4 regions of the Nonomuraea sp. NPDC003201 genome follow, and region 1 is predicted to be linked to each of the others. Evidence: riboswitches for the same ligand, from Rfam matches in the RefSeq annotation. Region 1 holds a riboswitch; each other region holds the start of a gene.
What was found. A riboswitch is a leader RNA that binds a small molecule or an ion and turns the genes downstream of it on or off. The one in region 1 is predicted to bind S-adenosylmethionine.
Positions count from the first base shown of each region.

Region 2: another riboswitch for S-adenosylmethionine. It lies ahead of ACWDX9_RS58225 (ABC transporter substrate-binding protein); the one in region 1 lies ahead of thrC (threonine synthase).
Region 3: another riboswitch for S-adenosylmethionine. It lies ahead of ACWDX9_RS02920 (GNAT family N-acetyltransferase); the one in region 1 lies ahead of thrC (threonine synthase).
Region 4: another riboswitch for S-adenosylmethionine. It lies ahead of ACWDX9_RS00955 (aminotransferase class V-fold PLP-dependent enzyme); the one in region 1 lies ahead of thrC (threonine synthase).

Region 1 covers NZ_JBSFTC010000123.1:9,259-17,871, forward strand. Annotated here, with positions in the region: gene ACWDX9_RS33555 (hypothetical protein) at 22-261, opposite strand; gene groL (chaperonin GroEL) at 407-2,032, opposite strand; gene ACWDX9_RS33565 (cold-shock protein) at 2,446-2,646, opposite strand; gene ACWDX9_RS33570 (MoaD/ThiS family protein) at 2,892-3,167, opposite strand; gene thrC (threonine synthase) at 3,192-4,424, opposite strand; SAM riboswitch class I at 4,438-4,579, opposite strand; gene ACWDX9_RS33580 (RNA polymerase sigma factor) at 4,659-5,213, opposite strand; gene ACWDX9_RS33585 (alpha,alpha-trehalose-phosphate synthase (UDP-forming)) at 5,245-6,675, shown strand; gene ACWDX9_RS33590 (hypothetical protein) at 6,682-7,257, opposite strand; gene otsB (trehalose-phosphatase) at 7,293-8,063, opposite strand; gene ACWDX9_RS33600 (DUF3263 domain-containing protein) at 8,102-8,401, opposite strand; gene ACWDX9_RS33605 (SAM hydrolase/SAM-dependent halogenase family protein) at 8,519-8,613, shown strand, end outside.
Region 2 covers NZ_JBSFTC010000473.1:656-6,112, reverse strand. Annotated here, with positions in the region: partial or broken gene ACWDX9_RS58235 (MFS transporter) at 1-493, opposite strand, end outside; gene ACWDX9_RS58230 (helix-turn-helix domain-containing protein) at 553-1,527, shown strand; SAM riboswitch class IV at 1,578-1,698, shown strand; gene ACWDX9_RS58225 (ABC transporter substrate-binding protein) at 1,765-2,877, shown strand; gene ACWDX9_RS58220 (ABC transporter ATP-binding protein) at 2,856-3,965, shown strand; gene ACWDX9_RS58215 (ABC transporter permease) at 3,962-4,819, shown strand; gene ACWDX9_RS58210 (ABC transporter permease) at 4,812-5,457, shown strand, end outside.
Region 3 covers NZ_JBSFTC010000003.1:81,025-89,637, forward strand. Annotated here, with positions in the region: gene fxsT (FxSxx-COOH system tetratricopeptide repeat protein) at 1-2,661, opposite strand, end outside; gene ACWDX9_RS02905 (toll/interleukin-1 receptor domain-containing protein) at 2,705-3,157, opposite strand; gene ACWDX9_RS02910 (hypothetical protein) at 4,013-4,216, shown strand; gene ACWDX9_RS02915 (hypothetical protein) at 4,699-5,103, shown strand; gene ACWDX9_RS02920 (GNAT family N-acetyltransferase) at 5,268-5,897, opposite strand; SAM riboswitch class I at 5,905-6,005, opposite strand; gene ACWDX9_RS02925 (L,D-transpeptidase) at 6,203-7,384, opposite strand; gene pyrE (orotate phosphoribosyltransferase) at 7,651-8,175, shown strand; gene ACWDX9_RS02935 (hypothetical protein) at 8,279-8,613, shown strand, end outside.
Region 4 covers NZ_JBSFTC010000001.1:198,007-206,619, forward strand. Annotated here, with positions in the region: gene ACWDX9_RS00940 (SAM-dependent methyltransferase) at 1-813, shown strand, start outside; gene ACWDX9_RS00945 (cytochrome P450) at 797-1,990, opposite strand; gene ACWDX9_RS00950 (TerC family protein) at 2,000-2,737, opposite strand; SAM riboswitch class IV at 2,850-2,965, shown strand; gene ACWDX9_RS00955 (aminotransferase class V-fold PLP-dependent enzyme) at 3,011-4,303, shown strand; gene ACWDX9_RS00960 (DoxX family protein) at 4,312-4,962, opposite strand; gene ACWDX9_RS00965 (NADH-quinone oxidoreductase subunit D) at 5,086-6,231, shown strand; gene ACWDX9_RS00970 (acyltransferase family protein) at 6,228-7,304, shown strand; gene ACWDX9_RS00975 (DUF3180 domain-containing protein) at 7,407-7,862, opposite strand; gene folK (2-amino-4-hydroxy-6-hydroxymethyldihydropteridine diphosphokinase) at 7,859-8,362, opposite strand; gene folB (dihydroneopterin aldolase) at 8,359-8,613, opposite strand, start outside.

The DNA.
Region 1 (8,613 bases):
AGACCGAGAGCGCGGCAGGCGTCAGCCGAACACTGCGCAAGAGGCCCCGAGCTGCGGCAGCAGCTCCTCGACGAGCGGGACTCCCAGCTTGGACTCGCCGGCCAGCGTCCCCGTGGTCAGGCAGAGCGGCGCCTGCACCACCTTCATGAGCTGACCGGTGAGGACCGGGGTGCCGGACGCATGGGCAGGGACGGCGAAGGCGGCCGCGGCGGCCGCGCTCAGAATGGCGATGCCGAAAATACGCTTGCTGCGGGAAAGCATCCTCTACTCCTTCGTTGAGGTGTGTGATCACCACCTTTCCTCACTCGGAGTAGCGGATCAATTATGAAACGTAATGGCTGATAAACGAAAACAAGAGCGACCCGGAAAACCGGGCCGCTCTTGTTATGAACAGCGAAGAAAAGACCTAGAAGTCCATGTCGCCGCCGCCCGGCATGGCCGGAGCAGCAGCGTTCTTCTCGGGCTTCTCGGCGATGACGGCCTCGGTGGTGAGGAAGAGCGCCGCGATGGAAGCGGCGTTCTGCAGCGCCGAGCGCGTCACCTTGGCCGGGTCGAGGATGCCCGCCTCGAACATGTTGACGTACTCGCCGGAAGCGGCGTTCAGGCCCTCACCCGGGGTGAGGTTGCGAACGCGCTCCACCACGACGCCGCCCTCGAGGCCGGCGTTGACCGCGATCTGCTTCAGCGGCTCCTCCAGAGCCTTGCGCACGATCGCCGCACCCGTGGCCTCGTCGCCCGACAGCTCCAGCTTGTCGAACGCCTTGGCGCCGGCCTGCAGCAGCGCCACGCCACCGCCGGGCACGATGCCCTCCTCGACGGCCGCCTTGGCGTTGCGCACGGCGTCCTCGATGCGGTGCTTGCGCTCCTTCAGCTCGACCTCGGTCGCCGCGCCGGCCTTGATGACCGCCACGCCACCGGCCAGCTTGGCCAGCCGCTCCTGGAGCTTCTCACGGTCGTAGTCGGAGTCGGTGCGCTCGATCTCGGCGCGGATCTCGTTGACCCGGCCGGCGATCTGCTCGGGGTCACCGGCGCCGTCGACGATCGTCGTCTCGTCCTTGGTCACCACGACCTTGCGGGCGCGGCCGAGCAGGTCGAGGGTGGCGTTCTCGAGCTTGAGACCGACCTCCTCGGCGATGACCTGGCCACCGGTCAGGATGGCGATGTCGTTGAGCATGGCCTTGCGGCGGTCGCCGAAGCCCGGGGCCTTGACGGCCACGGAGCGGAACAGGCCGCGGATCTTGTTGACGACCAGGGTCGCCAGGGCCTCGCCCTCGATGTCCTCGGCGATGATCAGCAGCGGCTTGCCCGACTGGACGACCTTGTCGAGCAGCGGCAGCAGATCCTTGTTGGCGGAGATCTTGCTGTTGACGATCAGGATGTACGGGTCCTCGAGCACGGCCTCCATGCGGTCCGAGTCGGTGACGAAGTACATCGACGTCATGCCCTTGTCGAAGCGCATGCCCTCGGTGAGCTCGAGCTCGAGGCCGAAGGTGTTGCTCTCCTCGACGGTGATGACGCCTTCCTTGCCGACCTTGTCCATCGCCTCGGCGATGAGCGAGCCGATCTCGGGGTCGGCGGCGGAGATGGAGGCCGTGGAAGCGATCTGCTCCTTGGTCTCCACGTCCTTGGCCAGCTTGGAGAGCTCCTCGCTGACGCGCTCGACGGCGGCCTCGATGCCCTTCTTCAGGCCCATCGGGTTGGCGCCGGCGGCCACGTTGCGCAGACCCTCGCGCACCAGCGCCTGGGCGAGCACGGTGGCGGTGGTGGTGCCGTCACCCGCGACGTCGTCGGTCTTCTTGGCGACTTCCTTGACCAGCTCGGCGCCGATCTTCTCCCACGGGTCCTCGAGCTCGATCTCCTTGGCGATGGAGACACCGTCGTTGGTGATCGTGGGGGCGCCCCACTTCTTCTCCAGCACGACGTTGCGGCCCTTGGGGCCCAAGGTCACCTTGACGGCGTCGGCGAGCTGGTTCATACCACGCTCGAGACCGCGCCGGGCGTCCTCGTCAAACGCGATCATCTTGGCTGCCATAAGGCTAGACCTCCCAGATGCAGGGTGGCTTGTCGTGGACCGAGCCGACGCCCGCGACGGCATGGGTCAGCATCTCCTTCGGCAGACCCCATCGTCCCGATCCGAGTGTTGGCACTCTGCTGCACAGAGTGCCAACGAACTGTTTAGCACTCTACCCTGTCGAGTGCAAGCGAGAAGCCTCCTACCGGGCCTTTTCTCCCCATATCAGCCTGTACGGCGGAGCCGTCCATCGCCGGCCGCAGGACCCCGCACCTGCGACGAGCCGCGTCCAGGCCACCGCAGGTGGCGGGATCCATACGCACGGCGAGCCGCCTCGCGCGGCTCGCCGTGACCGAGTCGACGAAAGAAAGGTGGCGGGCTCGCACGGACTGCGCTGCCGGGCGATCCCCGCCGGTGCATACCAGGGGGGTGTATCAGACCGCGCGGACGGACTCCGCTTGAGGTCCCTTCTGGCCCTGCGTGATCTCGAACTCGACCCGCTGGCCCTGTTCGAGAGATCGGTACCCGTCCATCATGATCGCTGAGTAATGGACGAATACATCCTTACCACCGTCTACCGCGATGAAGCCGTAGCCCTTGTCCGCGTTGAACCACTTGACGGTGCCCTGCGCCACTTCCGACTCCTCTTACTGGGCTTTCAGATCTCGCCCATTCCTCCGCGAGACCCGTAATCGCCGGACTTAAGGGAAAATCAGCCAGACGATCGCCCTCGACCATACCTGTGGCACGGGGTTTGGCAACAGAGTCAATCTGCAAACGACGCATTTCTTCGCAACGAAGGCGCTTCAACGTTTCATTTGCCCTGGAAATGGAGAAGGCGCCCACTAGGGGCGCCTTCCACACGTGTGATCTATAGCACTCAGCCGCCGGCAACCGCCGGGATGATTGAGATCTGAGTGCCCTCAGGTGCCGGAGTGTCGAGCCCGTCGGCGAAACGGACGTCCTCTTCCCCAACGTAAACGTTGACAAAACGACGAATCTTGCCCGATTCATCCAGAATTCTCGCGCCGATCCCCGGGTAGTCCGAGTCGAGCTTGGCAAGCACGTCACGAAGAGTCGCGCCCTCACCACTGACTTCGGCGTTGCCCCCGGTGTAGGTGCGCAGAATGGTGGGAATCCGCACCGAAACGCTCATGGTTAAACTCGCCTTTCCTGGTTGTCAGACAGTCGCGCGGAACGCGTCGAGGGAGGGCCGGATCACGGCCGTGGGCTGGGCGTCGTCGCTGATCGCGTCGAGTGTCTTGAGCCCGTCGCCGGTGTTGAGGACCACGGTCTCGGCCTCGGGGTCGAGCCGCCCGCTCTCGGCGAGCTTCTTCAGCACGCCCACGGTCACCCCTCCCGCGGTCTCGGCGAAGACGCCCTCCGTCGAGGCCAGGAGCTTGATCGCGGCCACGATCTCGGCGTCCGTGACGTCCTCGACGGCCCCGCCGGTGCGCCGGGCGATGTCGAGCACGTACGGTCCGTCGGCCGGGTTGCCGATGGCCAGCGACTTGGCGATGGTGTCGGGCTTGACCGGCTGGACGACGTCGTGCCCCGCCTTGTACGCGGTGGAGACCGGCGAGCACCCGGCCGCCTGCGCTCCGAAGATCTTGTACGGCGTGTCCTCGACCAGCCCCAGCTGGACCAGCTCGCGGAAGCCCTTGTCGATCTTGGTGAGCTGCGAGCCGGAGGCGATGGGGATGACGATCTGCTCGGGCAACCGCCACCCGAGCTGCTCGGCGATCTCGTACGCGAGCGTCTTGGAGCCCTCGGCGTAGTAGGGCCGCAGGTTGACGTTGACGAACCCCCACTTGTCACCCAGCGGGTCGCCGATCAGCTCGGAGCAGAACCGGTTGACCTCGTCATACGTGCCTTCGATCCCGATCAGCTTGCCGCCGAACACGCGAGCCATGGCGATCTTGGCCGCTTCGAGGTTGGCCGGGATGAACACGCACGCCTCGAGCCCGGCGCGCGCCGCCGCCGCGGTGACCGCGCCCGCGAGGTTGCCCGTGGAGGAGCAGGAAAGGGTGTGGAAGCCGAAGTTACGCGCCGCCTCGACGGCGATGGCGACGACCCGGTCCTTGAAGGAATGGGTGGGGTTGCCCGAGTCGTCCTTCACGTACAGGTTCTTGAGACCGAGTGCGCGTCCGAGGTTTCCGGCCTTGACCAGTTTGGTCCAACCCGGGTTCATATTGGGCTTACTCGCGACGTCAACCGGCACCGGGAGCAGCGACCGGTAACGCCAGATGTTGGCGGGACCCGACTCGATGTCGGAGCGGGTCACCGTACCGAAGGAATAGGCCGCTTCGAGCGGCCCGAAACACTCCAGACACGCGAAGCTCGGACCGAGCGGGTAACGCGTGCCGCACTCGCGGCAGGACAGACCGACAGCAGGACCAAAGTCGAGCGACATGAAGCGAGGCCTTCCCTCATCTTCGCCTGCGGCCACCTTGACCGCAGACCGGAATTGGCACCTTGTCCCGGTCGGCCTCGCCAGGTCGCGAGTCTCAAACCGGGAGGGTTGCCGGGGCTTCGCAGGGCCGGTCCCTCCACCCCTCTGGATGAGCAATATTCAGTTGTTGAAAAGGACTCTACCCGTCCGTGGGGCCCAAATGGCCACCCGTCTCAAGATGCGAGACGTGGCGTCTCAGCGATAATCATCACCCAGCACTCCCTGCACGTATTTGCGGGCCTGGTGAATGCGCGACTTGGCGGTGCCCAGGGGAATGCCGAGCTGCTCGGCCACCTCGTTGTAGTCGAGCTGGACGATGTCGCGCAGCACCAGCGCCTGCGCCAGGTCGGGCTTGTCGGCCTCCAGCGCCTCCATGGCGTCGAGCAGGTCGAGCCGGGAGCCCGCGATCACGCTCACCCGCGCCACGTCGGGCTTCTGCGTGGGCAGCTCGTCCGAGGTCTGCTCGGCCGCGCGCCGTTTGAGCGACCTGTACGTGGTGCGCGCGCAGTTGGCCGTCACGATGTGCAACCAGGTGCTGAACCGCGCCCGGCCCTCGAACCGGCCGATGTTGCGCGCCACGGCCAGCAACGTGTCCTGCGAGGCTTCCTCGGCATCCTGGTGATAGGGGAGGATCCGGGCGCAGTGCCGCATCACATCCGGCTCGATCCGCGCCAGGAGCTCGCCAAGTGCGCGATGATCTCCTCCTGCGGCCGAGCGGGCGAGTTCCTCGGTTAGCTCATCAAGCGCCATAGCTGGGATCCTATGGGCGAAGGGAGCGTAGATGAACAGCGTCCTGGTGGCCTCCAACAGAGGGCCCGTTTCCTTTACCGTCTCGGACGACGGCGAGCTGACCATGAAACGCGGTGGCGGCGGCCTGGTTTCGGCACTGTCCGAGGTGGCCAGGAAGGACGGCATGCTGTGGGTGTGCGCGGCGCTGTCCGACGGCGACCGCAGCGCCGTGCGCCTGGTGCCGGGCGGCCGCATCGACCACGCCGGCTACGACACGGGCCCGCTGCGCATGCTCGACATCCCGCCCGCCACCTTCCACCGCGCCTACAACGCCGTGGCCAACTCCACCCTGTGGTTCGTCAACCACCTGCTCTACGACATCCCGAACTCGCCCAACTTCGGCACGAGGTTCGAGCGCGAGTGGGAGTCCTACCGCGACTACAACGGCGCGTTCGCGCTGGCGCTGGCCGACGAGGCCGGCCACGGCGCCCGCGTCATGGTGCAGGACTACCACCTGACGCTGACCCCGGCGATGCTCCGCGCCGAGCGGCCGGACCTGCGCATCGCCCACTTCAGCCACACCCCGTGGGCGCCCCCCGAATACTTCTCGCTGCTGCCCGACGAGGTGGTCGGAGAGGTCCTGGAGGGCATCCTGGGGGCCGATCACGCCGGATTCCTGGCCGACAGGTGGGCGCAGGCGTTCATGGACTGCTGCGAGGCGCTGCTGGGCGCGGAGGTCGACCGCGTGGGCCGCAGCGTCACCCACGAGGGCCGGACCACCCGCATCGGCGTGCACAGCCTCGGCGTGGACGGCGACGCGCTGTGGGAGCGCGCCGTCGAGCCCGACGTCGAGTCGCACATGACCGCGCTCAGGGAGCAGGTGGGCGACCGCCGGCTGATCGTCCGCATCGACCGCACCGAGCTGTCGAAGAACATCGTGCGCGGCCTGGTGGCCTACCGCGAGTTCCTCGCCGCGCACCCGGAGTGGCACGGCAAGGTGGTGCACCTGGCGTTCGCCTACCCGAGCCGGCACGACCTGCCCGAATACCGCGAATACACCGCGTCGGTGCTGCGCTGCGCGCAGGAGATCGAGGACGAGTACGGCACCGAGGACTGGGACCCGCTGATCCTCAACGTCAACGACGACTACCCGCGTTCGCTGGCCGCGTACCGGATGGCCGACGTGCTGCTGGTCAACCCCATCCGCGACGGGATGAACCTGGTCGCCAAGGAGGGCCCGATCCTGTCCACGAGGTGCGCGCTCGTGCTCTCGCGCGAGGCGGGGGCGGCGGCCGAGCTGGGCCCGCACGCGCTCGTGGTGAACCCGTACGACATCAGCGGGACGGCCGCCGCGCTGCACGCCGCGCTCGTCATGCCGGAGGACGAGCGCCGCATGCGGCGCGACAAGCTGCACGCCGCGGCCACCGCCCTGCCCCCGCAGAAGTGGCTCGCGGCCCAGCTCGACGCGCTGGCCGAGATCTGACCTCGGTCAGGTCCAGTCGGCGTGCTTGAGCGTGTCGGCCAGCCCCGGCGTGTTCCACTGGTCCACGATGAGGATCTTGCTCTGCGGCAGGTACCACTCGCGCTGCGTGAAGCGGAGCAGCACCTTCGTGGTCGAGCCCGAATACTTGACGCACTCCGACTGCCACGCGTTGTAGGCGGCCTTGTGCCCCGCGCCGACCTGGCGCAGGCCCCTGGTGACCTTCGGGCCGATGGCCTCGCCCCACTTCCGGTTGAACGGGCACGGCTGCACGTCGCTCGCCGTGTAGAAGGGCCGCTTGCCGGTGTACGGGCCGAACCCCTCGGCGCCGCGCTTGATGGACGAGGGGCCGAGGACGTAGAAGGCGTCGCACTCGGGCGTCCCCCAGCCCATGGGCTTGCCGCACTTGCCGGTCACGATCTGGACATCGTCGCCGAAGCGGTGGACCACCCACTTGATCGGGATGTACAGGGTCAGGCCCTTGCGCAGCTTGACCGCCTGGGCGGGTGCGGCGTGCGCGGGCAGGGAGGTCGCGAGGAGGGTGGCCGCGGCCACGGCCACGGCGGCGAGGTGTCGCTTGTGCATGCGCCCGACCCTAGGGAGCGCGACTTGCAGCTCAATCACGAACGGCTGAAAGCCGCCACAAGCTCCTCCAGCAGCGCGACGACGCCGTCGGGCCCGTCCACCACGATGTCGGCCCGCTCGGCCAGCTCGGTGACCTCCGCGGAGCCGCTGCACACGGTCACGCCGGGCAGGCCCGAGAGGCGTACGGCCTCGAACGCGGCCAGGTCGCCGAGATCGTCGCCCACGAACATGACGGACCTGGCGGCCCGCTCCGCCAGGAACAGGCTGAGCGCCTGCCCCTTGTCCATGCCCGGCGGCCGCAGCTCCAGCACGAAGCGCCCCGGCTCGACCACCAGGCCGCGCTTGCCGGCCAGCTCGGCCAGCGGCTCGCGCAGCCTGGCCAGCGCGCCTTCCGGGTCGGAGCTGCGCCTGGTGTGCACGGCGACGGCCCGGCCCTTGTCCTCGATGGTGACGTCGCGCAGGCCCAGCGACTCGAGCAGCAGCTGCAGCTCGGCCTCGGCCTCGAGCACGCCCGGAGGCGGCGGGGGGCCGGAGATCTGCCCGGCCTCCCAGCGCTCGAAGCCGTAGTGGCCGAGCACGACCAGCCGGGGCACGTCGGCCAGGCCCGGCCCGAGCTCCAGCGCGGTGGCCGGCGGCCGGCCGGTCACGATGGCCACCGCCAGGACGTGGGCGCCGAGCTCGGCCAGCACCTCCGGCGCCTTCGGATGGATCACGGCCTCGGCGGGATCGGGCACGATCGGCGACAGGGTTCCGTCGAAGTCGAGCCCGATCACGGCGCCCGCCGGGTCGTCCAAGATCGCTTTCATTCCAGGGATGTTCCTCACGCGGCTGCCGTACCCAGCCGTCAGGGACGCATGCCGAGTCTCCTGGCGGCGCGGTCACGCTGACGGGTGGACCGTAACCTGCGCAGCCGCTTGACCAGCATGGGATCGTGCTCCAGCGCCTCCGGCCGGTCGATCAGCTCACCGAGCAACTGGTAGTAGCGCGTGGCGGAGAACCCGAAGCTCTCCTTGATGGCCTGCTCCTTCGCGCCCGCGTAGCGCCACCATTGGCGTTCGAAGGCGAGGAGTTCGAGATCGCGTTCTGAGAGGGGTTGGCCGGACGTCTCCTGGGCAGCATTGTCACCGCTGAGCGGTGCTCCCATGGTGTCCTCCTCGGGAAAGGTGCGTGCGACGACTCCGCACGCACGCGGCCCGTGGCCAATCGTAATGTGCGAAGTGCGGCTGTTCACGACGTATTGAGAGACGTACAGTCACGAAATGTGACCTCAGTAATCACGCTCCTCACCGACTACGGACTCGAAGACGGCTATGTGGCGGCGTGTCACGGAGTGATCGCCGGAATCGCCCCCGAGGC
Region 2 (5,457 bases), on a different contig from region 1:
TGGACGCGCCGCCGATGTTGGACGCCATGGCCTCGGCGATCTGCGCGCTCGCGGAGGCCACGTTCAGGACCGACCGCCCGAGCACGAACGCGTCGCCGGGCAGCACGTCGGGCAGCATCGCCGCCCGCGCGGCGAAGAAAACCGGCGTGAACAGCCCCGTGACCAGCACCAGCGCCAGCATCGCCCAGACCGGCAGCCCCGCGTAGGCCAGCAGCAGGCACGTCACCGCCCGGACCACCTCGCCGGTCACCATCAACGCCCGCGGCGGCAGCCGGTCGGCCAGCGAGAGCAGCAACAGCCCGCCCACGATGAACGGCAGCCAGCCGGCCATGTACGCGGCGGCCGACAGGCCGGCCGAGCCGGTCCGCGCATAGACCAGCACGGACAGGGCCAGCATCTTGATCGAGTCCCCGCCGACCAGCAGCGCGAAGCTGCCGAACAGGACCCGGAACTCCTTGACGGCGAACACCTCGCCGAACGTCGCGCCATTCACGTCCACGATGGTGCGGACCGGACCGGCGAACTGGCGACTCTTTCGGATATAACCGAAAGGTGCCCGTAAGAATCGAGGTCACCCCGCAGGACCTGGTGGCCACCAGGTTCGCGATCTCACCGCTGATCGAGACCATGCACGCGCAGTGGGTGCTGGCGGGCCGGCTGGAGGCGGGCGTCCACGGCCGGTGGGCCGCTCGGTGGCGGGGCACGTACCGGGAGCTCGAACGCGTCCACCCCGTGCTGCGGGCCGCGGACGCGATCAGCGGCAACCGGCGCGGCACGAACGTCGCCTTCATCGCCCCGCCGCCGACGGCGGTGGACGTGCCGTTCGAGGCGGAGCTGGCCGCCATGCGCAGGACGCCGCTGGAGCAGGCGCACGCGGAGATCGCCCGGGCGCTCGCCGGGCGGCCGGCGGCGGGCGGGGTCAGGGAGCTGCTGGCGGGACCGCGGGTGGTGGAGCGGTTCGCCGACGCGTACGGGGCGCTCTGGACGGAGGTCGTCTCCCACGAGTGGCCGCGCTTCCGCGCGATCCTGCAGCGCGACGTCGCCCATCGGGCGGGACGGCTGGCCGCCTACGGCTGGGCGGCGGCGCTGGAGGACCTCAGCCCGCAGGTCCACTGGCGGCCCCGGGGGCAGATCGAGGTCGAGCTGACCAGCCTCCACGGGCTGCGTCGGCTCGGCGGCAAGGGGCTGCTCTTCCTGCCGTCGGCGTTCACGACCGCCGTCGGCGCCTACCTGGAGGACGCCTGGCCGTACGCGATGATCTACCCCGCGAGGGGCGCCGCGGCCCCGCCCGCCGCGGCCGACGCCGACCTGTCGGCCCTGATCGGCCGCAGCCGCGCCCGCATCCTCGCCGAGCTGGCCGCGCCCGCCACCACCACCCAGCTCGCGGCCCTGCTCGGGCAGAGCCTGGGCACCACGGGCGGCCATCTGGCGGCGCTGCGCAGGACGGGCCTGATCGCGGGCACCCGCGTCGGCCGCGGCGTCCTGTACGCGCGCACGCCCCTCGGCGACGCCCTGATCAACGGCTGATCCATCCCCCTGTGTCCTATTCATGCAAATCCTACTGATATAGTCGCTTATGTCACGAGTCCAGTGCGAAGCCCCGGCTTGCTGGACGGCAACCCTCCCACCGCGGCGGGGTGCCCCGGGTGATGACACGGTCGTCGAGCCGAACGGTGCTGCTCGCGGCAAGCGCGGATGTCGAGTCGTGCTGCCCTGCGCCCTTGGCCGGCCGCTCGAAGAGGAACTCGAAAAGGAATGGGAAAGATGAAGGGCGGATTCACTCGCCTCGCGGGACTGGGCATGGTGGTCGCGCTGGCGGTCACGGCCTGCGGCGGCGTCGACACTGGCGGCTCCACTGGCGGTTCTACCGGCGGCTCCACTGGCGGCGCGGCGAAGCAGGAGCTCACGGTGACCGCGTTCGCGGGCGCGTGGGGAGAGCTGTTCAAGAAGTCGTTCGTGGAGCCGTTCGAACGCGACACCGGCGCCAAGGTGAACCTCGTCTACGGCGCGAACGCCGAATGGCTCACCAAGCTGCGCGCGGCCGGCGGCAAGAACCCGCCGTTCGACGTCATCGCGTTCACCCCGGACGCGTCGCTGCCCGCGGCCTCCGCCGGGCTGCTCCAGCCGCTGGCCACCGACAAACTGGCGCACTTCAAGGAGCTGGACCCGGTGCTCGCCGGCAAGTCCGCGTACGACGGCAAGCAGTACGGCGTGCCGCTGACCACCGGCTCCACCGGCCTCCTCTACCGCACCGACAAGATCAAGACGCCGCCCGCGGACTGGGCGGACATCTTCGACAAGCAGTACTGCGGCCACGTCGCCCTCCCGCCGCTCACCTACAACCCCGGCCTGGAGTTCTTCTCCGCCCTGGTCACCTCCCAGGGCGGCACGCTGTCCGACCCGGCCGCCGTGGACAAGGCGTTCGACAGGCTCGCGACGCTGAAAGGCTGCGTGTCCTCCTTCCCCGCCAACGCGGGCAACGCCGCCACCGTCATCGAGAACGGCGACGCCTGGATCATGCCCTTCTGGGACGGCCGCGCCTTCGCCATGGCCCAGGCCGGCTCCCCGATCGGCTTCACCTACCCCAAGTCCGGCCCCGTCGGCGCGCTGACCTCGTACTTCATCGCCGCGGGGACGCAGAAGGGCGGCCTGGCGATCAAGTTCCTGGACCACCTGACGGCCGCGCAGAACCAGAAGCCGTTCGCCGAGGGCACCTGGTACGCCGCCGGCAACGACTCGATCTCCTACAGCGAGCCGTTCGAGCAGAAGGTGAAGCACGGTCCCGACGTCTTCAAGAAGTTCATCTGGGTGGACTACGCGGTCGCCACCCCGAAGCTGAACGAATGGCAGCAGCGGTGGAACCAGATCTTCGGCTGACCCCGGAAGAAGGCGGCGGGCACGTCGAGATCGAGGGGCTCGCCGCCGGGTACGACGGCGCGCGCGTGCTCGACCTGGACCGGCTGTCGATCCGCAAGGGCGAGTTCCTGTCGATCCTCGGGCCCAGCGGCTGCGGCAAGACGACGCTGCTCAACTGCGTCGCCGGGTTCGTCCAGCCCACGGCCGGGCGGATCGTGATCGACGGCTCCGACGTGACCCGGCGGCCCCCGTACCGGCGGGGTCTGGGCATGGTGTTCCAGAACTACGCGCTCTTCCCGCACATGACCGTGGCCGCCAACGTGGCGTACGGGCTGCGCGTGCGCCGGCTCGGCCGGCGGGAGCGGGACGAGCGGGTGCGGGAGGCGCTGAGCCTGGTCGGCCTGGAGGGGTACGCCGGTCGGCGGCCCCGCCAGTTGTCCGGCGGGCAGCAGCAGCGGGTCGCCCTCGCCCGCGCCCTGGCCATCCGGCCCGCCGTGCTGCTGCTGGACGAGCCGCTGTCCAACCTGGACGCCAAGCTGCGCAGGGAGATGCGGGTGGAGCTGCGCGCCATCCAGCGGCGCATCGGCACCACCATGGTCTTCGTCACGCACGACCAGGAGGAGGCGCTCGCGCTGTCGGACCGGGTGGCCGTCATGAACGGCGGCCGGGTCGAGCAGCTCGGCAGCCCCGACGAGGTCTACCGGCGGCCGGCGACCCGGTTCGTGGCGCAGTTCATCGGCGCGGCCAACGTCCTGGAGGGCACGGTGACCGGCTCGGGCGCGCTGGACTCCGGCGGGATCGTCGTCGAGTGCGGCCCGCTGTCGCTGCGGCCGGGCGGGCGCGCCGTCGTCGCCGTCCGCCCCGAACGCATCCGCCTGGCCACACCGGGCCCAGAGGCCGGCCCAGCTACGGGCGGCGTGGCCGGGACGGTGGGGTATCGGGCCTTCGCCGGGGACGCCTGGCACGTGGAGGTGCGGCTGGCCGACGGGCGAACCCTGAGCGTGCGGGTCGCCGACACCGGCGCCGGAGATCCGCCCAGCGCGGGCACGTCCGTGCTCGCGCGCTGGGATCCGGCCGACGTCATCCTCCTGGAAACGGAGTCGCCGTGACACGCCGCTGGGCGGGCCTGCCGTACATCCTGCCGCTCGTCGCCTTCCTGGCCGCCCTGTTCCTGGTCCCCCTCGTAGGGCTGCTGCGGCTCAGCTTCAGCCCTGTCGACGCCTTCAACGCGGCGCTGCCAGGATTCACCTTCGGGCAGTACGCCCGGGTGTTGACCGAGCCGTACTTCTACAGTTCCCTGCTGCGGACCCTGGCCACCGCGCTCCTGGTGGCGGTGCTGTGCGTGGCGCTGGCGTACCCGGCCGCGTATTTCCTGGCCCGCCGGCGGCCCGGCGTCGTGCGGACCCTGCTGTTCGTCATCGTGATCTCGCCCCTGCTGACCAGCGTGGTCGTACGCACCTACGGATGGGTCGTGCTGCTGTCCGGCAACGGGCTCGTCAACCGGGCGCTCGTCGCCTCCGGGCTGCGTGAGCAGCCCGCCCAGCTGCTCACCAGCTACCCGGCCGTCGTGGTCGCGGTGACGCACGTGCTGCTGCCGTTCGCGATCATCCCGCTCACGACGGCGCTCGGCGGGCTGGACCGCAACCTGCACCGGGCCTCGCAGACGCTCGGAGCCGGGCCGGTCAGGACGTTCCTGCGGGTCACGGTCCCGCTCAGCCTGCCCGGCGCGGTCACCGGCGCCCTCATCGTCTTCGCGCTGGCCATGGGCATCTACATCACGCCGCTGCTGGTCGGCGGGGTGACCCAGCCGCTGACCGGCATCCGGGTCTACGACCAGGTGACGACGGTGTTCGACTACCCGGTGGCGGCGGCGCTGAGCTTCGCGCTGCTGGCGCTGACCGTCGTGTCCACGGGGCTGCTGGCGGGCGTGTTCCGGATCTGGGAGAGGCGCCTTCATGGGTGAGCGGGGCTACGACAGGATCGTGCGGCTGGTGGCCGCGGCCCTGGCGGCGCTGGTGTTGCTGTTCCTGATCGCGCCGCTGGTCGTGCTGGTGACGAGCTCGTTCAACCGGGCGGGCTCGATGGCGTTCCCGCCGTCGGGGCTGTCGCTGCGCTGGTACGCCGAGGTGCTCGGCTCGCCCGACTGGCAGGTCTCGTTCCGGCTGAGCGGCCTGCTGGTGCTCCTGGTGGTGCCGACGACGGTGGTCATCGGGACGCCGGCGGCGTATGGGCTGTCGCGGGGGTCGTTCCCCGGCCGGCGGCTGCTGCAGGGGTTCGCGCTGTCGCCGCTGATGGTCCCGGAGATCATCGTCGCGCTCGGCCTGCTCTACTACTTCCACGGCGTCGGCCTCGTCAACTCGGTGACCGGGCTGTGGCTGGCGCACTCGCTGGTGGCGCTGCCGTTCGTGGTGCGGGCGGTCATGGTGAGCGCCGCGCAGCTCGACCCGGCGCTGGAGCGGGCCGCCCTGAGCCTGGGCGCCGGGCGGGTCCGGGTGTTCCTCACGGTGACGCTGCCGCTGCTGCGGCCCGGCATCCTCGCGGGCGCGGTCCTCGCCGCCGTCACCTCGCTCGGCGAGGTCGCCGTCACGGCCCTGGTGGCGG
Region 3 (8,613 bases), on a different contig from region 1:
GTTGAGGGTGGCGGCGAGGTTGGCGATCGTGTCGAGGGTGTGCGGGTGTTCGTCGCCGAGGAACTGGCGGCGGGCGTCGAGGACCTGTTCTTGGAGGGTGCGGGCGCGGTCGTGCTCGCCTTGTGAGTTGAGGGTGGTGGCGAGGTTGGCGATCGAGTTCAGGGTTTGCGGGTGTTCGTCGCCGAGGAGCCGGCGGCGGGCGTCGAGGACCTGTTCTTCGAGGGTGCGGGCGCGGTTGTACTCGCCTTGTGCGTAGAGGGTGGTGGCGAAGTTGGCGATCGCGTCGAGGGTGCGCGGGTGTTCGTCGCCGAGGAGCCGGCGGCGGGCGTCGAGTACCTGTTCTTCGAGGGTGCGGGCGCGGTCGTACTCGCCTTGCGCGTAGAGGGTGGCGGCGAGGCTAGCGATCGCGTTAAGGGTGTGCGGGTGTTCGTCGCCGAGGAGCCGGCGGCGGGCGTCGAGGACCTGTTCTTCGAGGGTGCGGGCGCGGTTGTACTCGCCTTGCGAGTGGAGAGTGGTGGCGAGGTTGGCGATCGCGTTGAGGGTGTCCGGGTGTTCGTCGCCGAGGAATCGGCGACGTGTTTTCAGTACCCGCTCCTCTAGGATGCGAGTTCGTCGGTACTGTCCGGCGCTATGGAGGAGAGTTGCCTGGTAGGCCGAAGCCGTGACCGTCTCGAGGTCCTCAGCACCAAGGACCGCGGTGAATGCCTCGACGAGCTGATTTTGCAATTGAGTGGCCTGCGTCCATTGACCTCGTATATAAAGGGCCTCAACGAAATCTCGGCCAGCGCGCAGCGTGTCTACATGGTCCTCCCCGAGCTTCCGCATTCTAACCTGGTAGACCTCCTCTTGCGCTTGCAGCGCCCCGTGATGGTCGCCTTGACTCAGCAGGATCAGCCCCTGGGTGTTGCGGCAGCGGAGATACTCGGGGGCGTCAGCGGGAAGCTGCCTGGCCGACGTCAGAGCGTCCTCGACGACCGCAGTCGCCTGGTCCGACCGTCCCCGGGCCAGGAGATATCGCGCGACCCGGTCCAGCAGGTCGATCGTTCCCGTGATGTCGACGCGGAGCCGTCGAGTATGTTGTGCGCTTGCGAGAGCGTGGGCGAGCATAGTTTCGCAGGTTGGCCAAGACGGGGGATCCTGTACCTCATGGGGAAACGCGGTGCTCATTGTCGCGAGCGCATATCCTGCCCAGCGGGGCTCTTCCGCAGCGAGTTCGGACCGGGTGACGGCTTGCACCATTCGATGGATCGACATGAGGCCGTCACCGGTCTTTGCCAGGGAGTACTCCCGGAGGGCCTGAGTGGCCCTAGTACGGAGGAACGGGTTCGCCAGCGCCTCGGTCAACTCGGCAGGCAAGCCCGATACCGGAACGATCCGGTCCAGTGGGATCGCCTCGGCCCCGAGGAACGCGGCCAGGCGGAACAGGGCCACGGCGGCCGGGGACTGGTCGGCTAGGCGGTCGAAGGATACTCGCCATGTGGAGGCGATGGTCGCCTGATGGTTTCCGGTTCGTCCCTGCACGAACAGTTCTGGCGACTGCTTGTGGAGTTGGTTGAGGTAGTCGGTGGCGGCCATTCCGTCCGCGATGACGCTCGCCGCCTGTGCAAGCGCCAGAGGCAGGCACCCCAGGGCTACCGCCAATTCCCTTGCCGTGTTAGTGCTGGCTATACCTCCCCATTGCCGCAGATATTCCACTGCGGCGGGGACGGGGAGAACATCCAGGTTCCGGGGTTCCGCATGGGGCCATTCCGACCGTCGGGAGGTGATGAGCACATGTCCTGTGTGTCTCTCTGGAAGCAGCGGCAAGACCTCATCAGGGTCCTCGGCGTTGTCGAAGATCAGCAGCCAGTTTTTCCGGCGACGTAGTGCCTGACGAAGCGCTGCTATCGCCTGGTCATCCTTTTCGAACGGCAGATCCAACTCAGTGGCGAGCTCGGCGTAGTCTCCTCGCAATGTGGTCGGATCCTCGGCCCGTACCCACCACACCAAGTCGTACGCACCGCCGTGTCGGAGAGCGTATTCGACGGCAACCTGGGTCTTGCCCAGCCCACCCAGGCCGGTGATCGCCTGGATAGCGGAGGTCGGTCGGTCCGCTCGTAGGGCGCGATACAGATCCGCCATCATGTCGTCGCGTCCAATAAAACGAGGGTCCGGGAGGTGTCCGCGAAGTTGGCAGATCTCCTGCTCGGCCCCGGGGAACCGAACTTGCTTCGCGGGCCGGTTAGGGAAGCCGGCTCGTGGGACCCGCTCCGCGCGCTCCTCCACCGCGGCCAGCAGGCGGCGCCGGGCCTCATCCTCGTCCACGCTGCGGAGGTCGATCGGTACGAGTGCCCCTATCGATGGCGGAATATCGTCTTCGGCCTCGTCCACCCGGACGGGAATCAGGGCTCGTTCTTTGCCCTGAAGTCCTTGGTACTGAGCGGCGGTGCGGGCGGCCACCTCGGCGTCATGCCTGGCGGAGATGACGTGGAGGGTGTGGTGGCAGACGGATAGTGCCTCATCGATCTTGTCGAGAAGGTTATGCCCAGGCCGGAAATCCCACGCCTTGAGGATTACTCCGTAGCCAGCGTTTTCCAGTTCGAACGCGATCCACTCCGCCCACTGCACGTCGGCGTCCGCATGACTGATGAAAAATTGTCTGGTGTATCCGGTATCAGACAAAGAATCTCCTGTGCTCCGCCGCCTGGCCTGCTTCTACGGGGGATCAACGGTTGGTAGTGCCTGGGAATCGGGGATCCCGCGGGGACCGGTTCGCTGAGTCGGCGACTCCGGTTAGCAGTCGATGGCGAGCCTCGTTCTCCTCTGCGCCTACCAGGTCGACGTAGACCAACGGACCGAGCAGCGGCGCCACGTCGCATTCGCCAACCCTGATCGGAATGAACCGGCGCGTTTCCCCGAGCAATGTCTGGCGATAGGCCGCTGTCCACTCCGCTCGGGTGAAGAGAGAGGTGAGATAGTGGGACGAGAGTACGCCAAGAGTGCGTCTGCAGGTTGCCAAGGCTTGATCCATCGCTGCCATAAAGTTGTCCCCGGGGCGGAAATCCCATACCTGAATAGTCGTTGTGTATCCGGCGGCCTCAAGCGTCGCGGCGATCCACGTCGCCCAGTCCTCATCCTTCCCGTTATATGTAATGAAGAAATCGTTCGACTGGCTCACAACTGAACCGTCCTTCGCGATGGTGCCTCCAGTGAGGCCGGTATGAACTGCTCAACTCTACGCCAGGCGAGCAGGCAGCACAGCGATGTAGTCAATTTCCGCAATACATGTCACTGAACATCCGAATTCCGGATTAAGTGACTGCCGAAAAGATCTGGCTCGCCGTGCTGCGTGTTGGTGGAGATCAGATGGAGGTGAGGGCAGGCGGGTGCTGTAATCGAGGCGGCGCCGACCGCATGTTGCCCGTTGACGGGCGCAGTTGACGTTGCTGATTGGCGCGTCCGGCGACAGCGCGGGTTCGATTCCCGACGACCGCTGCGCTCCACCAGGGATAGTGGCTGACGAGAGATCGGCGAGCAGGAGTCGGCGAAACACAGGTACTGAACGGCGACTGCCTGCTGCTCAGACAGGCTGGGGTTGCAGTTTGGGTTGCAGTTCACGGTGGTTTCAGCTCGTTCGGGGAAGACCGCGTGGTGGCATTGGTCCAGGGGGAACTGTCCTGAACGGCCACGCCCAGAGCTGCTAATGCGGTTTGGGTTTACCGCCCATCCGGGGTTCAAATCCCCGATCCTCCGCAGGTGAAAGGCCCTCTCCCGTAGTTGGGGAGAGGGCCTTTTTCGATCTTCTATGGGCAGCGGGTTGCAGACACTCGGCGAGATATGGCGCAGCTTCGTCTCGCTGCTCTCCGGCTCGGGCACGCCTCATAGGTCATCTCGGTCTGGTCGGCCCACAGCAACACCACCGTCACCGAGAGCTGCTCGCCCCGTGTTCCTGGAAGGGCGCATGCATTGGATCTTTCCTGAGCGAAGATGCATGGAACATCATCCGTAGCCTCACCCAACCGAAGGATGGTCGTTGAAGCGCAGCAGCGGAACTCGCCGTAGTGGTGCTCGTAGTCTCGTCCTTCTCGGCTGGTTGTTCCTCGTTGTGGCCGGCTGGGTCGTTCTCACCGGAACAGGGGGCGATGCGACCACAGCGGTGATCGCGCTGGTGGGCGTGGGGCTGGGGTTTCTCATCACAGCCGTCGTGCTGGCGATCGAGGACCTTGACCGCCACTGATCAGGGAGACCCCAGAGGGCGTCTTTCATCTGGAGGGTGTGGCGCGCCCGGTGGTGGTCACACGGATGTGGCCGAGGATTTCCTGAACGCCTTGCTCGATGAGGAGGGCAGTGTTGGCATGGGCGTCCCGTACGACGGCCTGCTTGAGGATGGACTTCCGCTGATTTCGGTCCTCCGTGCGCTCGATCGGGGCCGCCAAGCTTCGTGGTGAAGGCCAGATCATGATCGGTCCACCTGTTCCTAGCCTTGAGCCGTTCCGCGGTCTGGGCCTTCTTGCGCCCGTAGGAGCGCGGCAGGCAGTGTCCCGGGGGCGATCGGGTCGGATGCTGTGCCGGTGTCAGCCGCCGTGTCAGCACGCCAACCGCCCGGTATCAGAGCGGTCGGCGACAGTGAATGCACAGAGCGCGAACCGGGGCACGCCCAGCTCGCCCCCGCCTCTCGTGGAAGCCCATTTCATAACAGAGCCAAGGGAGTACGCCACCATGTCCATCACCCTTTCCGACCAGGACAAGCTCACCCTGCGGACCGCCGCGTGGGGTGCCGTCTCCCTGATGTCCGCCGCTGGTGCCGCCGGCTCGGCCCACAAGGTCGCCGCCGAAGGCTCCATCGCCCTGACCTCCGCGACCGGCCTGGTCGGGCACGTGCTCACCAAGGCGCCCAAGGGAGTGAAGTACGGCAAGTCCGTCGCCGACCTGGCCGACCTGGTGCTGCCGGCCCTGACCGCATCCATGAGCCTGCTCAAGCAGCAGGATCCGGCCGAGGCCGACAACTTCCGCAGCACCGTCAGCGTCGCCCTCGAAGCAGCCGCCCGTACCCACCAGGGCCGGCCCAGCCCCACCCTGGCCGAGATGACCCGCAAGATCACCGCAGCGCTCGACGCTGCTTGATGGGATGTCAACCTCGTGTCGCGGGGTCCACTCCGGACCCCGTGACAAGGCGGCGTGATGGGTCAGGCACGGGTCGAGCCCCGCCACCGGGTGGCCAGGCTGGTGGGGCCGAACTTACTGACAGGTCGTGTTCAGGTGCTCAGGGGCGCCTCACCGCACCCATCTCAGAGGGCCGGCGAACGGGAGCTCACGGCGGTGAGGCGGGCTTGCAGTACCTGTTTGACGGTAGGCCATTCGGTGGCGACCACTGCGAACATGGCCGAGTCGCGGACCTTGCCCTCCTCGCCGTGCGCCCATGACATGGACCAGGCGCGCAGCACGCCCTCGAAGGGGATGCCGAGTCGTTCCAAGGCCCGGCGGCAGCGATGGTTGCGGGCGTCGGTCTTCAGGTCGACGCGGGCGACGCCGAGCACGTCGAACGCGTAAGACAGCAGCAACAGCTTCGCCTCGGCATTGATCCCGGTGCCCTGTGCCGAGGCGGCCAGCCAGGTGAAGCCGATCTCGATCGCGCGCAGGTCCGGCCGGTCCGGCCACCTGCGAGGATCCCACAGGCCGGTGCATCCCACCGCCTTGCCGTCGGTGAGCCGAACCTGCGCGAATGGGGTCAGCCCGTCGCGGGCGAGCTGGGCCGCCAGGTAGTCCGGTATCTCGCGAGCGCGAGGCACCAGCGTGAAATCGTAGGACGACCGATCCTCCTCGGCCGCCTCCGCGAGATCCGCCGCGTGCCGCATCGCCAGCGGCTCCAACCGCACCAGATCGCCGGAAAGGACAGGAACATCAAGCCGCACGCTCATCAGCTCTCCCTCATCGTTCCTGGCATTGGCACCTTTCCCGCGGATTGCCCGCTGGGGAGGTTGCCGGACCGTCACAGGGCCAGGTCCCTCAGATCCTCTGGATGAACTACCGAGTCGAGATCCTGCCCGCACAGACGGACACCGTCAATTCGCCTTCCATAGACGGCGCTTGAACGGGGCAGATGAGCTCTCTGGAAGAGTCGCACCCAATGTGGGAAGTGTGAGAGGTGGACACACCTGGCACGGTCTGGCCTTAAGACTCATGGCGGCCAGGCGTCGGGAGTGCTCACCACCAGCGGCTAACTCTAGGCGTTGATCGACTTGCCGAGGGCGCTGTCCGCGAGCCAGTCATCCCATGACTTCGCCCACGGCGTCGGCCCGTTGCCGAACTCGAGCTTCCGCGACGTCCCCGTGACCTCGATGATGTCTCCCCGCTGCGTGAAGTTGTAGAACCAGCGGGCGTTGGCCATGCTGGCGTTCACGCAGCCGTGGCTGACGTTGCTGTTGCCCTGCGCGCCGGTCGACCAGGGGGCGGCATGGAAGAACATGCCGCTGTAGGTCATCCGGACATTCCACTTGGTATGGGCGTAGTACTCGCCGGGCCTGCCGATGGTGGCCGAGTCCATGAGGGTCGACGCGGCCTTCTCCTGGGCGATCATGACGCCGGACCAGCTCTCGTCGCCCTTCTTGCCCAGGCTGACCGGGATGGCCTTGACGACCTTGCCGTTCTCCCGCACGACCGCCCGGTGGGTGGCATTGCGGATCTTGGTGATGTGCTCGTCGCCGACGGTGAACGTCAGGCTGCGGTCCCTGGTGCCCCACAGGTCCCGGCCCGCCCGCAGTCCGGCCAGGTGCGCGACCACCGTGACCTTCTCGCCGACCGGCCAGTACTCGCGCGGCCTGAACTGGACCTCGCGGTCGCTCACCCAGCTCCACGCGCCCTCGACCGGCTTCGACATCCGTACCTCGAGCGACTTCTCGACCGCGGCCCGGTCGCTCCTGGCGGTCACGGGGCGCGACAGAAGGAGCTGGACGGGCATGCCGACGCCGACCTTCTCGCCGTCCAGCGGGGACATGCCGCTCTCCAGCACTCGCTTCGGCTTGAGCGTGGTGAACGTGGCCCGCGCGGTGACGGGCTTGCCGTCCGTGCCGGTCGCCTGCGCGCTCACCGTGTACGCGGTCGAGGGCTGCAGCGGCCACGTGGGGTGCCACGTCCCGTTCGCACCAAGAGTTCCGCGTACCTCATGCCCCTTGGCGTCGGCGACGGTCAGCTTGGTGACCTTGCCGTTGGTGGCCTTGACGCTGACCCCGGCGTCCGGGGGCACCTTCTTCGTGCCGTTCGCCGGGGTGATCGACAGCTTGGCTGCGAGGGCCCGCTCCTGCGGGCCGGCGGGCGGTGGTGGGTTCGAGCCACCCGAGGTGCAGCCTGCGGTCAGCAGCAGTGTAGCCGTGAACGTACTGACGAGTATGGTTCGGCCGTTCCGCATCGTCGATGCCTCCACTCCCCGACAAAATAGGCATCTTTCGGACAAGACGGCCTATTAGCGATACGGAGAGCTATATGCCCATAACTGTTGGTAACAATGCAAAAGTGCCTTGATCGATGCGGCAGGTTGCGAGGCAGGCGTATCCAGAGGGTGTCTGCGAGATCGAGGAGTGGGACTTCGGGACGTGGCACCCGCCCACCATGAGGTGAGGCTGTTCTTGCTTCTCGGCTGTGTGGGCGGTCCTGCCTCTGGGAGACTGGGTGCCTGTGACGCGCTCTGACCTGGCTCGCAGGATTCATGCCGCCGCCCACCTCACCGGCCACTTCGTGCTGCGCTCAGGACGTACCGCCACCGAGTACTTCGACAAGTACAAGTTCGAGGGTGACCCCGTTCTGCTGGATGACATCGCTCGGGCGATGGCGCCCCTGGTCCCGGGGGACGTCGAGGTGTTGGCCGGGCTTGAGATGGGCGGGATTCCGGTGGTCACCGCGCTTGGCCGGCACACCGGTCTGCCGTGCGCGTTCGTCCGTAAGCAGGCCAAGACGTACGGGACCTGCCGACTGGCCGAGGGCGCGGATGTGGTGGGGCGGCGGGTTCTGGTGGTTGAGGACGTTGTCACCAGCGGTGGCCAGATCGTCCTGTCCACTGCTGAGCTGCGGAGCCTCGGGGCCCAGGTCAGTGAGGCATTGTGCGTCATTGATCGCGAACAGGCGGGTGCGGCGGCGCTGGCCGCGGAAGGCATCAGGCTTTCGTCGTTGTTGACCGCGATCGACCTGCGCATGACGGACTGATCCGCCGGGCCCATCGACAAGGGCCTCTCTTTACGATCGTCGCCCGTCCGGGCAGGTAGAACAAGACTGTTTCTTTGGTCGGTGCCGTCGCCATGCTGTAACCGTGAACGCCACAAACAGCGAGGTCTGGGATCCGTTCGGCACCTTGCACAACGCCCTGTGGATCGGAGGGGGACAATGGGCCGGCAAATCCACCGTCGCCAGGCTGCTCGCCACCCGGTACGGGCTGACCGCCTATCACTACGACTATCACGACGCACGTGCGCACAATGACCGTCGGATCGCCCGTCGCGTGCGGCTTGGCGAGCCGATCGCGGACCCTGAGCCGGACGCCGTCTGGGTGAACAGCAGCCCTCAGAAAATGGCCGACGAGATCCTGGCCGGGTTTCCCGTGCGGTTCGAATGGGCTCTGGATGACCTGCGTGGCCTGGTTTCGGG
Region 4 (8,613 bases), on a different contig from region 1:
GACGCCGAGCTCGGCGGTCCTGACGTGCTCGACCTGGTCGACATCGGCGCGGGCGAGGGCACGCTGCTCGCCCAGGTGCTGGAGGCCGCCGAGCCCGCGCTGCGCGACCGGCTCCGCGTCACCGCCGTCGACCTCTCCCCCAGGCCGGACGGCCTGCCCGAGCGGATCGCCTGGCGACCGAGCGTGCCCACCGGCATCACGGGCCTGGCCATCGCCAACGAGTGGCTCGACAACGTGCCGCTCGACGTGGTGGAGCAGACCTCCGCCGGACCACGCCTCATCATGGTGAACGTCCGCACCGGCGAGGAGCGCCTCGGCGGGCCACCGCGACCTGACGACTGCGCCTGGCTCGACCGGTGGTGGCCGCTGACCCGGGTGGGCTCGCGCGCGGAGATCGGCCGCCCCCGCGACGAGGCGTGGGCCTCCGTCCTGGGACGCCTCACAAGGGGCCGAGCGATTGCCGTGGATTATGCACACCCTGTGGATAACCGGCCGCTCTGTGGCACGTTGACCGGTTACCGCGACGGCGCGGTCGTTGCCCCGATCCCCGATGGGACCTGCGATATCACGGCTCATGTCGCGCTTGACGCGTGCGCCGAGGCCGGGCGCCAGGCCGGCGCGATATCCACAGCCTTGTCCACACAGCGCGACGCGCTGAGGGCTTTGGGGATCACCGGCACCAGGCCCCCGATCGACCTGGCCCGCACCGAGCCGCGCACTTACATCCGGGCGCTGGCCAGGGCGTCGGAGGAGGGTGAGCTGATCGACCCGGCGGGGCTCGGCGGGTTCGGCTGGCTCAGCCAGCGGCGGTGACCTCCAGCGACCGCAGCCCCCTGATGATGTAGCCGGGCCTCCAGCTCGGCTCCTCCCGCAGCTCGAGCTTGGCCGCCCGGTCCAGGAGCGCGCCGTACGACTCGATGAGCTCGATGCGGGCCAGCGGCGCGCCCAGGCAGAAGTGGATCCCGGCCCCGAACGAGATGTGCGGATTGTCGGCCCGCCCCACGTCGAGCCGGTCCGGGTCCTCGAAGACCGCCGGGTCGCGGTTGGCCGAGCCGAACAGCAACGCCACCTCCGACCCGCGCGGGATCTCCACCCCGTGCACCTCGATGTCCTCCAGCACCCAGCGTTCGAACATCTGCAGCGGCGTGTCCCAGCGCATCACCTCCTCGACGGCCGTGGGCAGCAGCGAGCGGTCCTCGCGCAGCCGGGCCAGTTCGGAGGGGTTGCGGAACAGGGACCACCAGCCGTTGCCCGTCACGTTCACGGTGGCCTCGTGGCCGGCGTTGAGCAGCAGCACGCACGTGCCGACCAGCTCGTCCTCGGTCAGCTCGTCGATCTGCGCCAGCGCGCTGATCAGGTCGTCGCCGGGAGCCCGGCGGCGCTCCGCGGCCAGGGTCTTGAGGTAGTCGGCGAACTGCGACGCCGCCCGTACCGCCGTGTGCTGGGCTTCAAGGCTCGGGTTGAGCTCGTACATGCCGCAGATCTCCGCCGACCAGGGGCGCAGCAGGTGACGGTCGGCGTGGGGGATGCCGAGCATCTCCGCGATCACCGTCACCGGGAGCGGCTCGGCTACCTCGGCGAGCAGGTCGCCGCCGCCCTTCTCCACGAACGCGTCCACCAGGCCCGCGGCGATGGCGCGTACCCGGGGACGCAGCGACTCGACCATCCGCGGCGTGAACGCCTTGGAGACCAGCCGGCGCAGCCTGGTGTGCACCGGCGGCTCCACGTCGAGCATGCCCGCCCTGATCACCCGCCAGAACGGCTCCTGGAACTCCGGCTCCGCCGGCCTCCCGAACTCCTCGTTGGTGGCCACGTGGAGGTGGGACCGCCCCAGGCGGCGGTCCCTGAGCAGGGCGTTCACGTCGGCATGACGTGAGATCAGCCACTGGTTCGTCGGCTCGAAGTAGCTGACCGGCGCCTCGCGCCTCAGCTCGTCGTACACCCGGTACGGATGCGCCACGAAATCCGGATCCCAAGGGTCAAATCGCACTATTTCATCTTATGGAGTGGGATCCTCCTGTGGCACCGCCCGCTTGCTCCGCATCCGGATGTTCAGCAGCTCGACGACCAGCGAGAACGCCATCGCGAAGTAGATGTAGCCCTTGGGGATGTGCTGGCCGAAGCCCTCGGCGATGAGCACCACGCCGATCAGCACGAGGAACGACAGCGCCAGCATCTTGATGCTCGGGTGCCGGTCCACGAACCTGCTGATCGGTCCCGAGGCGAACAGCATCACCAGCACCGCCACCACGACCGCCGCGATCATCACGCCGAGCGTGTCGACCATGCCGACGGCGGTGATGACGGAGTCGAGCGAGAACACGATGTCCAGCACCATGATCTGGATGATCACCGAGGCGAAGGAGGCGGCCGCGGCCTTCTTGCCGTCCTTGCCCACGGGGCCGTCCATGCTGTGGCCGATCTCGGTGACGCTCTTGCCCAGCAGGAACAGGCCGCCGAGCAGCAGGATCAGGTCGCGTCCCGATATTTCGTGACCGAAGACGGCGAACAGCGGCTCGGTGAGCTGCACCACCCACGACAGGGCGAGCAGCAGGAGCAGCCGGGTGATCAGGGCCGCCCCCAGACCCAGCACCCGGGCTCTGTCCCGTTGTTCGGGAGGTAGTTTCCCGGCCAGGATGGAGATGAAGATGATGTTGTCGATCCCCAGCACGATCTCCAGGGCGACCAGGGTGAAGAAACCGATCCAGATCTGCGGGTCGGTTACCCAGTCCAACATTTACGCACCTCCATGACACATGAGCGGGATTTCCGGTAGCAACGAGTCAGCCGCCGGATAAGTTCACCGACTTGCGATCGATGGAGGGGATTGGGTTATAGTCTCCGCCGTAGGTCATGAGTGCCAGCGACAAGCCCCGGCTAGCTGGCCGGCAACCCTCGCGTCCGCGGCGGGGTGCCCCGGGTGAAGACCTGGTCCGTCACGAAGTGTGGCGGGCAAGCGCGGGCTCCGTGGCTGCTTCCAGGGGTCCGATGACCCTGAGGGAGATGTGCCGTGTCCACGTTGACGATCTTCAGCTCCGTCCCCGCTCGCGCCGCCGAGGCCGAGGCCGTTCCGGTCGCCACGAGCAGGCCGATCCCCGCCGTGCTCGGTGCCGATCTCGAGGTGCCGGTCAAGGGCGGCAGGCTCGTCGGCTACGCCAACCTCGACTACGCCGCCAGCGCCCCCTGTCTCGAGCCGGTCAGCGCCGCCGTCACCGCCGCGCTCCCGGCCTACTCCAGCGTCCACCGGGGCGCGGGCTACGCCTCGCAGCTCACCACCGCCCGCTACGAGCAGGCCCGCCACACGGTGCGGGCGTTCGTCGGGGCCCGCCCGGACGACGCCGTGATCTTCACCCGCAACACCACCGACGCCACGAACCTCCTGGCCCGCTGCCTGCCCGCCGGCACGACCACCGTGGTCTTCGACACCGAGCACCACGCCTCTCTCCTCCCCTGGGAGAAGTCCGTACGGCTGGCGCCGCCCGCCTTCCCCGGCGAGGCCGTCCGCGCCGCCGACGCGGCCCTGGCCGGCATCGACGGCCCCAAGCTGCTCGTGGTCACCGCCGCCTCCAACGTCACCGGCGAGCTCTGGCCCATCGCCGCCCTGGCCCACGTCGCGCACCGGCACGGCGCCCGCATCCTGGTGGACGCCGCCCAGCTCGTACCGCACCGGCGGCTCAACCTGACCGCGCTCGACCTGGACTACGTGGCCTTCTCCGGGCACAAGCTGTACGCGCCGTTCGGCGCCGGGGTGCTGGTCGGGCGGCGGGACTGGCTCGCGGACGGCGAGCCGTACCTCAAGGGCGGCGGCGCGGTGCGCTCCGTGGGCGACGACACCGAGTGGCACGACGACCCGGAGCCGCGGCACGAGGCGGGCACCCCGAACGTGCTGGGCGCCATCGCCCTGGCCGCCGCCTGCGACGCGCTGACGGCCACCGGCTGGACCGCGCTGGTGCGGGAGGAGGAGCGGCTGATCGCGCGCCTGCGGTCGGGGCTGGCCTCGATCGAGGGCGTACGGGAGCTGTCGCTGTGGGGGGACGACCACCCGCGCGTCGGCATCGTGTCGTTCACCGTGGCCGGCTACTCGGCCCGCGAGGTGGCCGAGGCGCTGTCCGGCGAGTACGGCATCGGGGTGCGCGACGGCAAGTTCTGCGCGCACCCGTTCGTCCGGCACCTTCTTGGCGAGGCCGACGGCGGATGTGAGGACGGCACCGCCTCCGCGGTGCGGGCCTCCATCGGCATCGGCTCCACGCAGGAGCACGTGGACCGGTTGGTCGAGGCCGTGCGGGACCTCGTGAATCGCTGAGTCGGCCGCTAGACGGCGTCGGAGCGGTTCGGCGGCTTGCGGTGCGGCGGCGGCTCGTCGGAGACCAGGGCGTCGATGTCCCTCATGTCGTCGTCGTTGACCCCGCCGGCCCGGTGCTCGGTCGGCTGCCTGGGCACCCGAGGCGCCTCGGCGGGCGTCGTGAGGCCGGCGGGCCTGGTCGTGACGTTCGACGGCTCCGGACGCTGTGGCCGCGCGGCGCTTTCCTCCTCGGCGGCCCGGCGTTCCGAGCGCCGGCGGAACATCGCGGCGAAGATCCCGTCGATCCCGATCCGGCCGCCCCCCAGCGCCAGGAACAACAGGGCCAGTGACCCGAGCGCGCCGGGCAGCTCCCAGCCGCCGGCGCTGGACAGCACCCCGTGCCCCGCGTGCACGTACGTGATGGCGCCCAGCATGTTGATCAGCAACACCAGCCCCACCAGGCGCACCAGCAGGCCCAGGATCAGGAAAATGCCGCCCGCCATCTCGACGACGGTCGCGAACATGGCGGCGAGCTCCGGCATCGGGATCCCCATCCCCTTGAACGCCTGCCCCGTGGCCGCAAGGCCGCCCTCCCACTTCTGCGCGCCGTGGACCAAGAAGATCACGCCGGTCACCACCCGTGCGATCAACGCCGCGACATCAAACACAACTCTCTTCATGGTGTTATCTCCCCCCGGTTCCTTGTATTCCTCCCCGTGTCCGAGTTAGGGATGCGTTTCCGTACCATTCCTTGACCCGGCCCCGCCCTGGCCCAGCAACCGGCGCGGTGGCAGCATTGCCATATGACGGAACGTGTGGTCGGGATCGGCGCGGGTGCAAAAGAGCTGGCCACCGAGGACATGATCCTCAACATCGGCCCGCAGCACCCGTCGACCCACGGGGTGCTCCGGCTCAGGCTGACGCTCGACGGCGAACGCATCACCGCCGCCGAGCCGATCATCGGCTACATGCACCGGGGCGCGGAGAAGCTGTTCGAGGTCCGCGACTACCGTCAGATCATCATGCTGGCCAACAGGCACGACTGGCTGTCGGGGTTCGCGAACGAGCTGGGCGTGGTGCTGGCCGCCGAACGCCTGCTCGGCATGGAGCCCCCGGTCCGGGCCGTGTGGGCGCGCACGCTGCTGGCCGAGCTCAACCGGGTGCTCAACCACCTGATGTTCCTCGGCTCCTATCCGCTGGAGCTCGGCGCGATCACGCCGCTGTTCTACTCGTTCAACGAGCGCGAGCGCATCCAGGCGGTCATGGAGGAGATCTCCGGCGGCCGCATGCACTACATGTTCAACCGGGTCGGGGGCCTCAAGGAGGACCTGCCGCTCGGCTGGCTCGACCGGGTGTCGGAGGCCGTCGCGGAGACCCGCCGCCGGGTGCCCGACATCGAGAACCTCATCCTGCACAACGAGATCTTCATCGCCCGCACCAGGGGCGTCGGCGTGCTCTCCCGCGAGCAGATCATGCAGTACGGCGTCAGCGGCCCCATCGCCAGGGCCTCCGGCGTGGACTTCGACCTGCGCCGCGACGACCCGTACCTCGCCTACCCCGAGCTGCCCGTGAAGGTCGTCACGCGGCAGGCCGGCGACTGCCACTCCCGGTTCGAGGTGCTGTTCGACCAGCTCAAGGTCTCGCTCGACCTGGCCGACGCCTGCGTCTCGCGGCTGCGCTCGCTGCCACCCGGGCCGATCAACCAGCGCCTGCCGAAGGTGCTCAAGGTGCCGGAGGGCCACACGTACGCGTGGACCGAGAACCCTCTCGGCATCAACGGCTACTACCTGGTCTCCAAGGGCGACAAGACCCCGTGGCGGCTCAAGCTGCGCTCGGCCTCGTACAGCAACGTCCAGGTGCTGCGGGAGATGCTGCCCGGCCACCTGGTCGCCGACATGGTGGCCATCCTCGGCTCGATGTTCTTCGTCGTGGGTGACATCGACAAGTGAAAGTCGAGCGCGACAAGTACGTCGACTGGCTCCGCGCCCTGAGCCTGTGCGTCGTGGTGGTCTGGCACTGGGCGTTCACCATCCTGGAGTGGAAGCCGAGCGGCCCCGAGCCCACCAGCCCGCTGGGCTTCACCTCGGGGCTGTGGATCCTGACCTGGCTGCTGCAGGTGCTGCCGCTGTTCTTCTACGTCGGCGGCCACGTGCACCTGCTGTCCTGGGAGCGGGCCAAGGAACGCGGCGTCGGCATCGGCTCGTTCGTCTGGCGGCGCATCCGCGCGCTGGCATTACCCGCCCTGTTCCTTTCCGGGGTGTGGATCGCCATCGGGGCGGTCGTGACGTACACGTTCCAGGTCGACTGGATGTGGCGGGTGGTGCTGCTGGTGCTCAGCCCGCTGTGGTTCCTGGGCGTCTACCTCGTCCTGATCGCGCTGCTGCCCGTGGCGCTCTGGCTGCACCGCCGCTACGACGTGCTGACGCTGATCTGGCTCGGCGGCGCGTCGCTGGTGGTGGACGTGGTGCGCTTCCGGTACGGGGTCGACTGGGTCGGCTGGCTCAACATGATCATCGTCTGGGGGCTCGCCCACCAGGCCGGGTTCTTCTACGACCGGATCGTCATCCTGCCCAGGCGTTATGACATCGCGGTGCTCTGGACGGGGCTGTTCGCCCTGTTCGGCCTCGTCTATTCGGGCATCTACCCGGGCTCGATGGTGGGCGTTCCGGGCGACAAGTGGTCGAACATGGCGCCGCCCACGTTCGTGATCGTCGCCCTGCTGCTGTTCCAGGTCGGGCTGGTGGAGGTGCTGCGGCCGTCGATGGAGCGGGTGCTGGAGCGTCCGGGCTGGCGACGGGTGAACGAGTTCATCAACCGGTACTCGCTGCCGCTCTTCCTCTTCCACACGACCGGGATGGCCATCGCGCTGGGCCTGTCGTGGTGGCTCTTCGGCAGCCTGGGCACCGAGATCCCGCCGGACCTGAAATGGTGGCTGGAGCGCCCGATCGCCATCCTCGGCCCGCTGATCTGCACCGCCCCGGTCATCTACCTCTTCGCGAGGGAGCGCCGTCGCCCGGACTGAGGAGCGCCGGAAGCGCAGCGACCAGAGCGACGAGGGAAGGCGCTCCAAGGCGACCGAGCCGCCTCCGCCAAGTGGAGGCCATAAGCGCGGCAGGCGCTCGTCTTAGTCCGGTTTGTGCTCGTCCTGGTCCTTGGGGATCCGGCAGGCGTGCTCCAGGTAGAGGGCGGCGCAGATCAGCGCCACGCAGGCCACGAACGACCCCGCCGCGACGAAGAACTCCGCCCGTGGCGTCTCCCGGTCCAGGATCTGCACCGTGTAGAGCCCGAACCCGGCGAACAACCCGCCGAACACCGCCCCCGCGTACGCCGACGCCTTGGCCAGCGCGGCCAGCCGGGCCACCGACAGCGGCTCCACCGGCTTGGTGCCCGGCTTCCTGGCGATCCTGGCCTTGGTCACCCAGGCGCTGTAACCCTCGCCGATGGCCAGCAGCAGCACGGTCGGGATCGCCGTCCACGGCATCAGGGGCAGGTCTGAATAGAAGGGCCTGACCGCCGCCCACGCGATCAGCGCGACAACAGCGATGATGCCGACCAGGCGGCCCGGATGGGTGGGCTTCAATCGGGCCTCTGCAGCTTCAGGTCGTCGCGCAGGCGTACCCCCTGCTGGTCGATGCCCGCCAGCAGCTCCGCCACCCGGCCGCGCCCGGGCACCACCGCGTCGGGGTCGGCCTTCGCCCACGGCACGAGCACGAACGCGCGCTCGTGAGCGAGCGGATGCGGCAGCGTCAGCTCCGGCTCGTCGCAGATCGTGTCGCCCACCACGATCAGGTCGACGTCGAGCGTACGCGGCCCCCAGCGCTCGGCGCGCACCCGCCCGAAGGCGTTCTCCACGCTCTGTGCCCGCTCCAGGAGCGTGCGCGGCTGCAGGCTGGTCTCCGCGATCACGATCGCGTTGAGATACGGCTTCTGTCCCGGCGGACCGCCCACAGGGTCGGTCTCGTAGACCGGCGACGCCTGGACGAACTCCAGCCCTGGGGCGTCGAACAGGGTGTCCACGGCGCCTTGCAACGTCTGGAACCGGGGCCCCAGATTGCTGCCGAGAGCGAGGACGACTTTCATACGCGGCTCCGCTCAATGGTCACGACCACGTCGTCGAACGGCAGCGGGATGGGCGCCGCCGGTTTGTGCACGCTCACCTCGACCCTACGCACCAGCTCACTGGCCAGGCACACGTCGGCCAGCCGCTGCGCGAGCGTCTCTATCAACGCGACCGGCTCGCCCTCCACGACCTTGACCAGCGCCTCGGCCAGCTCTCCGTAATGGACGGTCTTGGTGAGGTCGTCGCCGGCCGCGGCCGGCGCGGTGTCGAG